Regions from separate parts of the Brevibacillus sp. HD3.3A genome, predicted to be linked through region 2. Evidence: riboswitches for the same ligand, from Rfam matches in the RefSeq annotation. Region 2 holds a riboswitch; the other holds the start of a gene.
What was found. A riboswitch is a leader RNA that binds a small molecule or an ion and turns the genes downstream of it on or off. The one in region 2 is predicted to bind S-adenosylmethionine.
Positions count from the first base shown of each region.

Region 1 (7,513 bases), 1.5 Mb from region 2:
CGGCACCATTCGCCGATATATCGCAAGCAACTGCCAGTATTCCTCCCGCTACGATGCCTACCGACAGGGCCAGGTTATGCGAGCTTTTGATCCCGCCTATTCCAACGGAGCGTTGCTGGACATCGGGATTTACTGTCTCTATCCTGCGATTGTGCTGTTTGGCAAGCCAGAACAGGTCAAGGCGGAAGGCGTTCTACTGCAATCAGGGGTAGATGGCGAGGGCAGCATGCTGTTGAAGTACGAAAATATGGATGCCGTCATCAGCTTTTCCAAGATCACGACTTCGTACCAGCCTGCGGAGATCCAGGGGGAGGACGCGACGATGGTGATCGATAAAATCAACCATCTCACGCGTATCGAGATTCGCTACCGCGACGGGAGGGTCGAGGATGTGACCAGGCCCCAGACGCCCAAAACGATGCATTATGAGATCAGAGAGTTCATTCGCTTGGCTGAGGCAGGCTTGAGAGAGTCAGAGACAAATTCACATACAGCTTCCCGCTGGGCCATGGAGGTCATGGACGAAGCGCGAAGACAAATCGGTGTTGTGTACCCTGCTGATTTGCCGCGTTGAAGGAAGGGAACAGCTAAATCATAAAAAAGCAGGAAGACAAGGGGGGCGAAAACGCGATGAGAATGTTCGATGTGACGGCACCAATCTTTGAAGGCATGACGGTGTACAAGAACAAGCCGGAAAAGCAACCGAAAATACAGACGGTTACGAATGGGTACGTAACCGAGTCCAGAATCGATATGGATGTGCACTCTGGCACCCACGTAGATGCGCCGCTGCACATGGTGAACGATGGAGAGACATTTGAGAGCATCTCGCTGGAAAAACTGGTCGGGAACTGCCGTGTGCTTGACTTGACGCACGTTGAAGACAAGATTGGCCGGGCTGAGCTGGAAAAGTTTGATATCGCCCCGGGAGAGTTTCTCCTGTTTCAAACGAAAAATTCGCAAGACGACGCCTTTTCGTTTGAATTTGTTTATTTGGCGCACGATGGCGCTGCTTATTTGGCTGAAAAAGGCGTACGGGGAATTGGCACGGATGCTTTGGGGATTGAACGGAGCCAAGAGGGGCATCCGACGCATAAAACGCTGTTTGCCGCAGGTATCGTCGTGATCGAAGGGCTGCGTCTGCGCGATGTGCCACCGGGCCTCTACTTTATGGTGGCTGCTCCGCTGAAGCTTGTAGGAACAGATGCGGCTCCTGCTCGGGTGCTGCTGTTTGAAGGCTGGCAAGAAGGATAAATAGAGAGAAGCCAAGGAGGACATGAGCATGCTGATTCGCCCAAACCGGGAGGAGTACCAAGATTATTTTGCTACCTACGTCAGTCAAGTGCCAGAAGGTGATCTGCTGACGATTCTCGAACAACAGGCAGCACAGACAGGGGAGATGTTCGCCGGATTGACAGGGGAACAAATCGATTATCGCTACGCTCCGGGCAAATGGACGGTAAAAGAAGTGCTGGGCCATATCATCGATACCGAGCGAATCATGAGCTATCGCTTGCTGAGAATCGCCAGAGGGGATCAGACTGAGCTGGCGGGGTTCGATGAAAATACGTATGTAGCAGAAGGCTTCTATCAGGAACGCAGTCTGACGGATTTGCTCGCAGAATACAACGCTGTGCGACAGTCGACGCTGGCCCAACTGCGGGGGATCGCTGCCGAGGCGTGGACGAGAACGGGCACAGCAAATGGCAATAAGCTGTCGGCACGCACATTGGCCTATATTATCGCCGGACACGAGGCGCACCACTGTAGAATTTTGCGGGAACGGTATTCGCTGTAAGCCGGGAGAAGCGAGAGCGTAAAAAGTTTTGTGTAAATGGTTAAACTTCCCATTAAGGAGATGATCATTTATGCAAGACAAGAGAGACATGACCATCAAGGAGTTAGCGAAGGATTGCCGAACCATCGAGGACGTGCACATCATGCTAAAAGATTTGTTCCGTGACACCATCCAGCAGTTGTTTGAAGCAGAAATGGATGACCATTTGGGCTATGCCAAACATAGTGCCGATGGTGATCATTCAGGAAATAGTCGGAATGGGTATAGCAAAAAGACGCTGAAAACAAAGTTCGGCAATACAGAAATTCGTGTCCCCCGTGATCGCAACGGCGAATTTGAACCTCACATTGTGAAGAAGCATGAAACAACCACAAATGGCTTGAGGAGCAAATCATCGCACTCTACGCCAAAGGTATGTCTACTCGCGATATTGAAGAACACATGAAGGATCTGTATGGGATCGACGTGTCTCCTACGATGGTCAGTAAAGTACCGACAAGATTATGCCGATGGTGGCAGAATGGCAATGTAGACCACTTGATCGAGTCTATCCGATCGTGTTTCTTGATGCCATTCACTTCAAAGTTCGGCAAGAGAATCGTATCGTTAACAAAGCAGCATACAGCGTTCTTGGCATTACTATGTCTGGTCATAAGGACATTTTGGGCATTTGGATCGGCGAGCACGAAAGTGCAAGCTTCTGGCTCAATGTGTGTACAGAGCTGAAAAGCCGTGGTGTAGAAGACATTCTCATCGCCTGCAAGGACGGTCTTTCAGGGTTTTCTGAGGCGATCCATGCTGCTTTTCCGAAAACCCAAATTCAACTGTGCGTCATCCACCAGATTCGTAACTCTATGAAATATGTTCCGTTCAAAGAAGAAAAGTTAGTCTTGGCAGATTTAAAGAAAGTCTATCAAGCCCTTACGTTAGAAGAAGCTGAGACTGCTTTTTTCTACGTTCAAAGACAAGTGGGGAAAGAAGTACCCCATCATTATTCGCTCCTGGGAAAACAACTGGCTCGAACTGACCGCCTATTTCAGCTATCCCCAGAGATACGCAAGATGATTTATACGACGAATATCATCGAGGGCTATCATCGGCAACTCCGTAAGGTCACAAAGACAAAACGGCTTATCCATCCGACGATGCTCTACGGAAAATCATCTATCTGGCTACCGTTGAGGCATCGAAGAAATGGACTATGCCGCTTCGGAGTTGGAAAGAATGTATATCGCAACTTGCCATCCATTTTGGAGATCGATTGCAAGGGGAACTGTCCGCATAATCAACTGTTGAGTCGGCTTGACATGGAGCCTCTGCGGGCATGATTTCTTGCGATTGGGCGATGCCAGTAAAATATGCATCGCATGGCAAGCGAGCCTATCATGCCCGCCACTCCATGTAAAGCCGTTGACGTAACTGTCCACCCGTTAAAAACCCATTTACACAAAAAAATTTACATTCCCGGAGAAGCCCGCTGTTTCGCTTTCTGTGTGTCGCTTTTCGTTACTCGCTTTTCGTTACTCGCTTTTCGTTACTCGTTTTGCGTTACTCGTTTTGCGTTACTCGTTTTGCGTTACTCGTTTTGCGTTACTTGTTTTGCGTTACTCGTTTTGCGTTACTCGTTTTCCGTTGCTTGTTTTCTGCTGCTTGCTTTCCGTCGCTCATTTTCTGTTACTCGTTTTTCGTTTCTCGTTTTTTGTTACTCGCTTTTCGTTTCTCGTTTTTCGCTTTCCAGCTGTCGCTGCGTGTTCCTCGCTATCTTTTCGCTGCCGCTCGCAACTCGCCCTCCCTATCTCGGCAATGGTAGGGTACAATAACAGTAGTGATTTTTCCAATTTCATATGTGGGAACAGGTTCCTTGAGGTATATCGCCGCAAGGATAATAGGGAAGCTCGGTGCAAATCCGACACGGTCCCGCCACTGTAAGAGGGGAGTTTTGCGCATACAGGCCACTTGTCCAGACTTGGATGGGGAAGGCAGCGCCAGACGATGATCCCAAAGTCAGGAGACCTGCCTGTTTCGACGACACTGATGGACCTACGGGAGATAGGGAGGTGTTAGAGGACTCGCCATGACAGCAGGGGGACGAATACGTTTCTCTTTGCTTGCGCATTTTCTAACGATCGTATCGGTCGTCGGAAAATGCTTTTTTTGTTTGGGGAATGGAAGAAGGCCATCGAGGAAGCCGGAGTTGACTGTGATTGATGTAGCCTGTCGAGGGAGCAAGAGGTGTCTCGTGATTGCTCTATCTAGGGTCTATTTGCGCGGTTAATGCGCCTGTCAAGGGAATTAAGGGTGTATGCCGTTGCGGTAGCCTGTTAATAGACTCAGTGCCCGCCTCGTGATTGAAGTTGCTTGACTGGATCTTTATCAGGACAAGCATATCGCATGCTTGCGCACAACTGCTTTTTAGGTGGCATGGCTGCCAGATTGTAACCGCTGAAAAGGAGGGAGTGGCGTGGTTCAGCTTTTCATATGTCCATGGTGCGGCTATGTTGAAGAAAAAGAAGTGCCAGAGGAAAGCGAAGCAGGAATCGTTACGTGCGCTTGCTGCAACATGGCAGAAGTGGAAAGTGTGTTTGCGCGTGGAAACGGCTGCTTTGCTGAGGGGGTTGCCGTTCTGTCTTCCTGCTTGCGAGTCTTGTCAGCAAACAAAAAGAATTGTGTTGACGAATGCATTGGAATTTCTTAGAATAGGCTCAATAGCAAATCATAGTTCTTATCCAGAGAGGTGGAGGGTCTGGCCCGATGAAGCCCGGCAACCGTTGCTTTTGCGACAAGGTGCCAATTCCTGCGGGACGTTTCGTCTCGATAGATAAGAAGCGGGTGCCTCGTAGCAGTCAAGACGAACCTTCTTCTTAGCGGAGAAGGTTTTTTGATGTATGAAAAAGTGGGAACGAGGCAAACATTTGCCCAATTTCAAAGACAAGAGAGAACTGACATCTAGCAAAGAACAAAAATTCATAGTTTTCTTTATCTAGAGAGGTGGAGGGACTGGCCCGATGAAGCCCGGCAACCGTTACGCAGTTTGTGACAAGGTGCCAATTCCTGCAGGACGAAAATCGTTCTGGGAGATAAGGAGAAGGACCTTGATGCCAAACCTTCTTCTTAGCAAGAAGGTTTTTCTTATTTTTCCAAAACATGACATGAGGTGGTAATAATGAGCGCAGGTGTAATCAAAGTAGGATTGCTGGGATTGGGAACAGTAGGGGGCGGCGTCATCAAAACGATTCGCTCGCAACAGGAGAAGCTGGCGCAGCGGTTGGGCAAACGGATCGAGATTGTCAAAGCATTGGTTCGCGATTCGGAAAAAGAACGGGCGGTTCAGGTTGATCCTGCGCTTTTGACTACCGATTTTGAGGATGTGCTAAAAAGCGATGTGGACATTGTCGTGGAGGTAATGGGCGGTGTCGAGCCTACGTATGATTACGTGCGTGCCCTGATTGAAAAAGGCTGCCATGTGGTAACGGCGAACAAAGAGCTGCTCGCCAAACGCGGCCCTGAGCTTGTCGATCTGGCTAACCAGCATCAGGTGCATCTGGCTTATGAAGCGAGCGTAGCTGGCGGGATTCCGATTTTGAGTGTGCTGCGGCAGTTTTTGCGCACAAATGACATCCAAGGAGTTCGCGGTATTCTCAACGGGACGACGAACTTCATCTTGACGAAAATGGAGGCGGAACAGCTCTCTTATCAGGAAGTGCTGAAGCAGGCGCAGGAGCTGGGCTATGCGGAAGCTGATCCGCGTTCGGATGTGGAAGGTTTCGATGCCATGTACAAATTGTACATTCTCGCGCAGCTTGTGTACGGGGAGTCGTTGCCGCTTGCGGATGTCGTGCGTAAAGGAATCGCCGATTTGTCTGCCGGACACATCCGGATCGCAAGCGAGCTGGGTTACCGGATCAAGCTGATTGCCCAGGCACAAAAAGCCGAGCAAGGCATCCGCCTATCGGTTCAGCCGACTGTGCTGCCCATTGCCCATCCGTTGGCGCAAATCCAGGATGCGTTCAATGCGGTGCAGCTCTCCGGGAACATCGTGGGCGACCTGTTGTTTACGGGCCGGGGTGCAGGCGAACTGCCGACCGCAAGCGCTGTCGTTGAAGATTTGGCTTACTTGTTGACCCAGCCATTTACGCCGCATCCTGTTTGGACAGAAAAAAATGCCGCGGCTCAGTTGGAGCAAGGGCAAGACGAACGGGTGCTGTGTTATTTGGAAGGCTCGTGTATCGCCGCCACACCTGATCGCGTGCTGCATTTCTTGCGGGAGGCTGGCGTGAACGTGACGAAATTGAAGGTGCAATTCGATCTGGGCGGTGTGCTGCGCGCGGGCTTGATCGCTACAGGTATTCGCGCAGAGCATGAGCAAGTGCTGAAAAGTGACTTCGGACTTTCCGTGCGCTGCTTCCCGCTGATCGAATCGGCATAGCTCGCAGTCTGTCTAGATCAGCGCTGATCCTTTCTACTTGCTTTTTTTATCCGAGAGCTGTTGATCGGTATCTGAAGGCCCGTTTTTCTGATTGCCGGGGAAGATGACTTTTTCCCATTTGGTCATGAAATAACTGCAGAGTATAATAAGGCCGATCGCCGATACGGTGATAATCAATCCGGTCATATGTGCCGCCTCCTTTTCGCTGGAAAAAGTGGTTCTACTATGGTCTACGAAAGCAATATGGAAAAGTTTCGCCAAAAAAGGCAACGGGCACGCCTCATTTATCATGAGCGTGCCTGTACGTGACCATCGGCTTCAATCTGAACGTTTTCCGACAGTGATTCGATTCGTTGCAGAAGCGCTGCCCCATCCGTGTCATTCATCGGTACCGCTCGTCCCAGCTCGGCATGGAACGGGAGCATCGTCAGTTCACAGGAAGCGTCTTTTGTGCAGCTTGCTTGCAGTACCATCGTCTGCCACGTTTTTGGCTCCGTCGAGCGGGTGAAAATGAAATTGCCCAAACTGTAGGCAATCCACTTGCCGTTGTAGCGTTCAAAGCCTTGCAGGACGTGAGGATGACCACCGACGATCAAGTCTGCTCCTGCGTCAATGTAAGCTTTGGCCAATTCTTTTTGGTGATCGACGGGAAAGTCTTCCCGTTCCTTGCCCCAATGGGCGATCACGACGACGAGATCAGCGTGTGCCTTTGCTTGTTGAATCGCTTGGACGGCTTTGGCGGAATCATAGGAGCCAGCCAGTCCAGGCTGTTTCTCCGTGGCGAACCAGCTGACTTCGGGAATGACCCGGCTGAATCCGAGCAAGGCGAGCTTGATGCCGTTTCGCTCCACCACGACGGGAGTGAAGGCTTCCACAGAGTCTTTGCCGCCGCCGAGGTAAGCGATCCCGTTTTTGGCAAGCGCGTCAAACGTGTCGAGCAATCCGGCCACGCCCTGATCCATCGAATGGTTGTTTGCCAGGTTGACCGCATCGATCCCTGCTGCTTTCATCGCAGGCGCAGCCAAAGGAGAGGACTTGTAAACGTATTGTTTGTTGTCGGCAGGCGTGCCTTTTGTGGTAAGTGGCGTCTCCAGATTGGCTATGGTAAAGTCATCCTGCAAAAACAGGGAACGGACGTGCGTGAACGGGTAGTCGTAGCCTTTTTCGAGCAACGTTTTTTCCACATTTCCGGACATCATCACATCTCCGACGAAGGTCAGCCGGACAGTCGGCTCGTGGGCAACAGCCGGAGGTGGTGCGGAATCGTGTTCAGGGGAGGCGGAATGGCT
Region 1 is NZ_CP085874.1:3,856,867-3,864,379, reverse strand. It holds gene HP435_RS17825 (Gfo/Idh/MocA family protein) at 1-574, shown strand, start outside; gene HP435_RS17820 (cyclase family protein) at 631-1,254, shown strand; gene HP435_RS17815 (DinB family protein) at 1,283-1,798, shown strand; partial or broken gene HP435_RS17810 (IS256 family transposase) at 1,869-3,126, shown strand; cobalamin riboswitch at 3,636-3,834, shown strand; SAM riboswitch class I at 4,518-4,623, shown strand; SAM riboswitch class I at 4,772-4,882, shown strand; gene HP435_RS17805 (homoserine dehydrogenase) at 4,962-6,224, shown strand; gene HP435_RS17800 (hypothetical protein) at 6,258-6,410, opposite strand; gene HP435_RS17795 (CapA family protein) at 6,512-7,513, opposite strand, start outside.
Region 1: another riboswitch for S-adenosylmethionine. It lies ahead of HP435_RS17805 (homoserine dehydrogenase); the one in region 2 lies ahead of metH (methionine synthase).

Region 2 (7,513 bases):
TTGCGCTTGTGACCTTGCTGCAAAAGGACAGGGCAATCGGACAAGTCGCGTATGACACCCGGACGGGGCGGATCGAAAGCTACTTGCTGGACGCAAGCAGTGACGGCGAGAAAACAACGATTGCGCCCGCGCAAGCAGAGAAAGTCGCGCAAGCATTTTTGCAGACCGCGCTCGGTGAAGAAGCGAAGGTTTACGCGCATCAGGCGACAGAAGTTTATGCGGATGAGGATTGGCGCAACGGAACGTGGATGAACGTCAGCTATCAGCGGTTGGAAAACGGCAAGCCTGTCCCGTACGATGTCTTGACTGTCCAGGTGGACAAAAAGGAGCGCGTCGCCTTTTTCGGCAGGTTGAACGAGCAGGAGCAGAAGCTGTTTGCCAAATTCGCCGCCTCCGTGACTGAACTGAATCCGTTCCCGGTTGTCTACAACAAACAGCTGACTCGAGATGGCTGGGCGCTGGTTTTGGGCAAAGTGAACGACGAAGGCCAGACAGCGATGGTGAGCGAAATCGGCAACGGGCAAGACATCGATCTGTACCGGATTCAGCGGGACCGCAACGAAGAAGCGCAAAAGCCAAATGAAGCAGAGGCGTTAAAGCAAGCGAAGCAGCTTCTCGGCCGATTGCTTGGAGCTGACAGCGCGAACTATCGCCATGTGGAATCGAATAGCGCGGAAAAATTCATGCGTTATCATAACGGGTTACCTGTCATGGAAGATGTGCTGGATATTGAACTGGGCAGCTCCGGACGTCTTCTGATGTTCAGCAAACCGACGAGAGCGTATTCCCCGTCTTCGTTCCCGGATGCTGCGGAAGCTGTGGCGAAAAGCGCCGCCGAAAACGAGCTGGCCGCAAATATGAAGCTTGTATACGTGCAGCACATGTCCGAAGGGAAGGCGCTGAAACAGCCGACACTGGAATACAGGGCAGCGGTTTCCTTTTTCCAACAAGGAAGGCCGGTTTTCCTTGATTGGTACATTGATGCGCATAGCGGCAAGATCAACTACGGTACGGGAAACAACGGCTTTGCCTACGATCAGCTGCAGCGGGAGCAGCCGCAGGCAGATGCGTTCGAGACACACGAACAGCCTGTCATCGTGCGTACGAAGGAAGAGGCGAAGGCGCTTTTGCAAACGGAATTTGGCGTCAACGTCGAAGGCATGTCCTATCGGGAATCCGTAGATGATCACCAAAAGAACAAATCATTCAACTGGGCAGATAGCAAAGACCGCTGGCATGAAGTGACGATCGACGCGAAGACGAGCCAGGTAGTTGGGTTGCGCGTTCCCCGCACAAATACGCAAGTGACCGTGAAGCGCGAACAGGCCGAGCAGGCAGCCGTGTTCTTTTTGGCCAAATACGCCGATCCGGGCGTAAAAGAAGTGCAGCTTGCACAAGTGATGGAACCTGGCGCAGCCAATCCGGTTTCGTCAGGCAACTGGGTATTCCGCTATGTCATGAGCAAGGATGGGATTCCGGTGTTGGACAAGGGGCCAGATGCCGCTTACGAGGTGTCGGTAGACCCTTCGACCGGGAAGGTAAACAGCTTCCGGAATTGGCGAGAGACTCACAAGTTGATAGAGCTTCCTTCGTCAGCCGAGGTCGTTTCCAAACAAAAGGCTGCCGAGTCGTTTTTGCGCGTCATGCCACTCAGGCTTGTTTACCTGTTAAAAGATCAGGAAAACGATTGGCTGGATCGTCCGAGACTCGCGTACATTCCGTGGAGCGAGGAAGAGCTGGCAAGCAGTTTCATTACCATCGATGCCAAAAGCGGCGAGGCTGTAATCGAGCCGTAAGGACAAGAAAAAGAGGCTATCCCGCAAGCCAGCTGGAAGGCGGGGGGATAGCCTCTTCTTGTCATTTACCTAGCAGTCGTCACACGAACACCCAACAATGACCAGCAGGATAAACAGTACGAGCACCAGTGCGAAGCAGTCTCCAAAGATGCCATTTCCGCAGTAAGATGTACTCACGTTTGTTCCCCCTCCTTTCCGTTATGCTACAGTCTATACACGATCGCACAGATTGGCGTGGGCGGATGCCCGGTAAGCACAAAAATGGGCGCAGTCGGGGAGAAAAGCAGTAAATAATAGACAAATTCTCAATTGACGTAGACAGGACGCGGTGTTAAGATACTGTCAAACATGAAACCTGAAAGTCAAAAATGAATACCATGGTACAACTCTTATCAAGAGAGGCAGAGGGACTGGCCTGATGAAGCCTCGGCAACCGGTTAAAATCCGGTGCCAATTCCAGCAAAGCTACGGCTTTGAAAGATGAGAGGATGGTTCAGGCGCAATTGTATCCGCGGACAAATCCTCTTCTTTCAAAGAAGAGGATTTTTTTGTGCAAAAAAACTGCCGAGAATAAACGCCGCAAGGGAGAAAAGGAGTACGTCAATGAAACCCACTTTTCGCGAACAGCTTTCCCGGAAAATTCTGATTCTGGACGGTGCGATGGGCACGATGCTGCAACAGGCGAACTTGACCGCCGATGATTTTGGCGGCGAAGCCTACGATGGTTGCAACGAGCTTTTGAACTTGACGCGACCAGACGTCATTCGATCCATCCACGAAAAATATTTGGAGGCGGGAGCGGACATCGTCGAGACGAATACATTCGGAGCCACCTCCGTCGTGTTGGCCGAGTACGATGTCGCCGACAAGGATCTGGAGTTAAACATCGCTGCGGCCCGTCTGGCGAAGGAAGCCGTAGATGCCTATAGCACAACCGAGTGGCCGCGATACGTGGCAGGGGCAATGGGACCGACGACGAAAACGCTCGCTTTGACAGGCGGTGTCACCTTCGAGGAGCTGGTGGAGTCCTACTATCGTCAGGCAAAAGGACTGATCATTGGCGGAGCCGACGTGCTGCTGCTGGAAACATCGCAGGATACGCTGAACGTCAAGGCGGGGGGAATCGGCATCCGCAAAGCGTTCGCAGAGCTGGATGTGGAGTTGCCCGTCATGCTGTCCGGGACGATTGAACCGATGGGCACGACTCTTGCCGGTCAAAACATCGAGGCGTTTTATATCTCGCTTGAGCATTTGAATCCCGTGTCCGTTGGGCTGAACTGTGCGACTGGCCCCGAGTTCATGCGCGACCATCTGCGCACGCTGTCCGGACTGGCTCAATGCGGAGTGAGCTGTTACCCCAATGCGGGCTTGCCGGATGAAAACGGACATTACCATGAGACACCGCAAGGGCTTGCGACAAAAATGCGCGCTTTTGCAGAACAAGGCTGGCTGAACGTGGCGGGCGGCTGCTGCGGAACGACGCCCGACCATATCAGGGCGATGGCAGAAGCATTGAAAGACTGCAAGCCACGTCAGGCTGTCGATCAGGCTGTCAGCGCGGTATCCGGCATCGAAGTCGTGTACGTGGAAGATGACAGTCGCCCGCTGTTGGTAGGGGAGCGCACAAACGTCATCGGTTCGAAAAAATTCCGCGACTTGATCGCCGCAGGCCAATACGAGGAAGCGTCAGATATCGCCCGGGCACAAGTAAAACGCGGCGCTCACGTCATCGATATTTGTTTGGCTGACCCGGATCGGGATGAATACGCCGATATGGAAAAATTCCTGCAATTCGTCGTGAAAAAGGTCAAGGCTCCGCTGATGATCGACTCGACGGATGCAAAAGTAATGGAGCTGGGCCTGCGCTATTCCCAGGGAAAAGCGATTCTCAACTCGATCAACCTGGAAGACGGCCTGGAGCGCTTTGAAGAAGTAGCGCCGCTGATCAAAAAGTTCGGAGCGGCTGTAGTCGTCGGAACGATCGAGGAAGCGGGCATGGCTGTCACGCGCGAGAAGAAGCTGGAAGTGGCGAAGCGCTCGTACGATATTTTGGTCAACCAGTACGGAATTGCCCCGCAAGACATCATTTTCGACCCGCTGGTGTTCCCGGTCGGTACAGGGGATGAGCAGTACATCGGTTCCGCCAAGGAGACGGTTGAGGGGATTCGCCTCATTAAAGAAGCGATGCCGCTGTGCAAAACGATTCTCGGGGTCAGCAACGTGTCTTTCGGGCTGCCAGCAGCGGGCCGCGAAGTGCTCAACGCCGTGTTTTTGTACCACACGACGGTTGCCGGACTCGATTTTGCCATCGTCAATACAGAAAAGCTGGAGCGCTACGCGTCGATTCCCGAGGATGAGCGCAAGCTGGCGGAAGCGCTGCTGTTCGAGACAAACGACGAAACACTGGCTGCATTCACCGAATTTTACCGCCAGAAGAAAAAAGAAGTGCGGGTGGAAGCTTCCACGCTGACTTTGGAAGAGCGCCTCGCCCGATATGTCGTCGAAGGCTCCAAGGATGGCTTGACTGACGATTTGAAGCTGGCTCTGGAAAAGTATGCGCCGCTTGAAATTATTAACGGCCCGTTGATGTCAGGAATGGAAGAGGTCGGCCGCCTGTTTAACGGAAACCAGCTGATCGTAGCGGAAGTGCTGCAAAGCGCGGAAGTCATGAAAGCGTCCGTCTCGTTTTTGGAGCCATTTATGGAAAAGAGCGATGCGGCGGCCAAAGGCAAGATTTTGCTGGCGACAGTCAAAGGCGACGTGCACGACATCGGCAAAAATCTGGTGGAAATCATTTTGGCAAACAACGGCTACAACGTCGTGAACCTGGGGATCAAGGTGCCGCCTGAGCAACTGATTGCCGCTTGCCGGGAAGAGAAGCCGGATGCGATCGGGTTGTCCGGTCTTTTGGTCAAATCAGCCCAGCAAATGGTCATTACCGCGCAAGACTTGAAAGCAGCGGGAATCGATGTGCCGATGATGGTCGGAGGTGCGGCTTTGACGCGCAAATTCACTTCCAACCGGATCGCGCCGGAATACCACGGAATCGTGTTGTACGCCAAGGATGCGATGGACGGACTCGACCTCGTCAACCGTTTGCAAAACCCGAACGAGCGGGAGCGTCTGGTCGCTGAGCAGCAAGAACTCGCTGAAGCGGCGGCAACGGCGCAACACGTGGTGGTACAGGAGAAAAAAGCTCCGCTGCCGGCCCGCTCGGCGATTAGCAGAACCGTTCCGATTCAGTTGCCGCCAGACTGCGAGCGACACGTGCTGCGCCAGTACCCGATCAGCCATTTGCAACCGTACCTGAATTTGCGCATGCTGCTCGGCAAGCATCTCGGTGTGCGTGGAAACGTGGAAAAATTGCTGGAAGCGGGCGACGAAAAGGCGTTGGAACTGTACGGGATAGTCGAGGAGCTGTTGAATGAAGCGAAGCAGCAGGGAACGATCAAGGCGCACGGTGCCTATCAGTTTTTCCCGGCGCAAGCGGACGGCAACGATATTATCGTCTACGATCCAAACGACCACAGCAAAGTGCTGGAACGATTCTCGTTCCCGCGTCAGCCGGAAGAGCCGCATCTGTGCCTGTCCGATTTCTTGCGTCCGGTCGAGAGCAAGGAGATGGATTACGTCGGATTTTTGACGGTGACAGCAGGCGGCGGCATTCGCGAGCGCTCGACTGAACTGAAGGAACGCGGCGACTACTTGCGCTCGCACGTTTTGCAAGCATTGGCTCTGGAGCTGGCGGAAGCTTTTGCGGAGCGGATTCACCACGTAATGCGCGATGTATGGGGGATTCCTGATCCGGCGGAAATGACCATGCTGGAGCGCTTCGGTGCCCGCTATCGAGGCATTCGCGTGTCGTTCGGCTATCCGGCTTGCCCGAACCTGGAAGACCAGGCGCAGCTGTTCCGCCTGTTGCGGCCGGAAGACATCGGCATCCAGTTGACAGAAGGCTTCATGATGGAGCCGGAAGCTTCTGTATCCGCGATGGTATTTGCCCACCCGGAAGCGCGTTACTTTAACGCAGGTCCGTCGGTGTTTGAAGTATAGATCGTCTAATGAAAATGGGAGAGAAGGGATTGAGTTGACGACGAGCAAGCAAGACTTACGGGAGTATTTGCAGGAGCACCTGCTGGTCGGAGACGGAGCCATGGCGACCCAGCTGCATGCGCTGGGCGCCCCGGTTGGCGTCAGCTTTGAAGAGTTGTGTTTGTCCAATCCGCGCGTGGTGCACGAAGTTCATGCGTCGTACTATCAGGCAGGAGCGCGCCTTTTGGAGACGAATACATTTTCCGCGAACCGGGATGCGCTCAGCCGCTACGGTTTGGAGCACAAAGTGGCGCGGATCAACCGTCTTGCCGTGGCGATTGCCCGCGAAGCCGCCAAGGACGATGCGTACGTGGCAGGCAGCATCGGCTCGATTTTGGCTGGACGGGTGAAGAAAAAGGTACTGGATGAGTATCGGGACCAGTACGAGGAACAGGCGATCGCGCTGTTGCACGCAGGCGTAGACGCGCTGATTTTGGAAACGTTCCTCGATCTGGAGGAACTGCTGCTCGCCATCGAGGTCATTCGTCCGCTGACAGATGTGCCCGTCATTGCGCAACTGGCGACATTGGAAGTCGGACGCACGCGCGACGGCTACTCGCTGACGGATGCTTTTCCGCAACTGAAACAGGCAGGAGCAGACGTCATCGGTCTGAACTGCCGCTTGGGTCCGGCTGAAATTTTGCGCTCTTTTGAAAGCACGATCTTCCCGGATGATTCGCTTCTGTCAGCGTTCCCCAATGCGGGGCGGCTGGGAATGACGGACGGGGAGTACGCCTTCAAGTCGTCTCCCGACTATTTTGCCGAAAGCGCCTTGCGCCTGCGCGATCAGGGAGTGCGCCTGATCGGCGGCTGCTGCGGAACGACCCCTGCACACGTGAAGGCGATAGCAGACGCGCTCGCAGGGCAAAAACCGCAAGCACGCGTGAATCCAACGATTGCGTTGGCGGAGCGTCCGCACATAACGGTACAAAGCATTCACGAGCGCGAGAAGCCAAGCATCGTGGAACGGGTGAAAACAGCTACAACGATCATCGTCGAATTTGATCCGCCGCGCGATCTCGACGCCGAACAGTTTCTGGACGGCTGCTGCGAGCTGCACAAAGCAGGGGCAGACGCGATCACGCTGGCAGACAATTCGCTTGCGACGGTGCGGATGAGCAACATGGCGCTCGGAGCGCTGATGAAAACGAGACACGGGATCGATCCGCTTTTGCATATTGCCTGCCGTGACCGCAACTTGATCGGGCAGCAATCCCATCTGATGGGGCTGCACGCGCTTGGCATCGACCAAATTCTCGTCATCACGGGCGACCCGTCCCGCTTCGGCGATTTGCCGGGGGCAAGCTCGGTGTTTGATGTCACTTCGTTCGATTTGATCCGCATGGTGAAGCAGTTGAACGAAGGCGTCTCGTTCTCGGGACGACCGCTCAAGCAAAAAGCCCAGTTCATCGTGGGCGCAGCCTTCAACCCGAACGTGCGCAACATGGCAGCGGCTGTCGCCCGGCTGGAAAAGAAAGTCGAGGCAGGGGCTGATTACATCATGACCCAACCTGTGTATGACGTCGAATCGATTCGCCTTGTACACGAGGCGACCAAGCACATCGGCATCCCGGTTTTTATCGGCATCATGCCGCTGACCAGTCCAAGAAATGCCGAGTTCCTGC
Region 2 is NZ_CP085874.1:2,316,735-2,324,247, forward strand. It holds gene HP435_RS11375 (YcdB/YcdC domain-containing protein) at 1-1,796, shown strand, start outside; gene HP435_RS11380 (YjcZ family sporulation protein) at 1,866-1,973, opposite strand; SAM riboswitch class I at 2,183-2,283, shown strand; gene metH (methionine synthase) at 2,400-5,849, shown strand; gene HP435_RS11390 (bifunctional homocysteine S-methyltransferase/methylenetetrahydrofolate reductase) at 5,884-7,513, shown strand, end outside.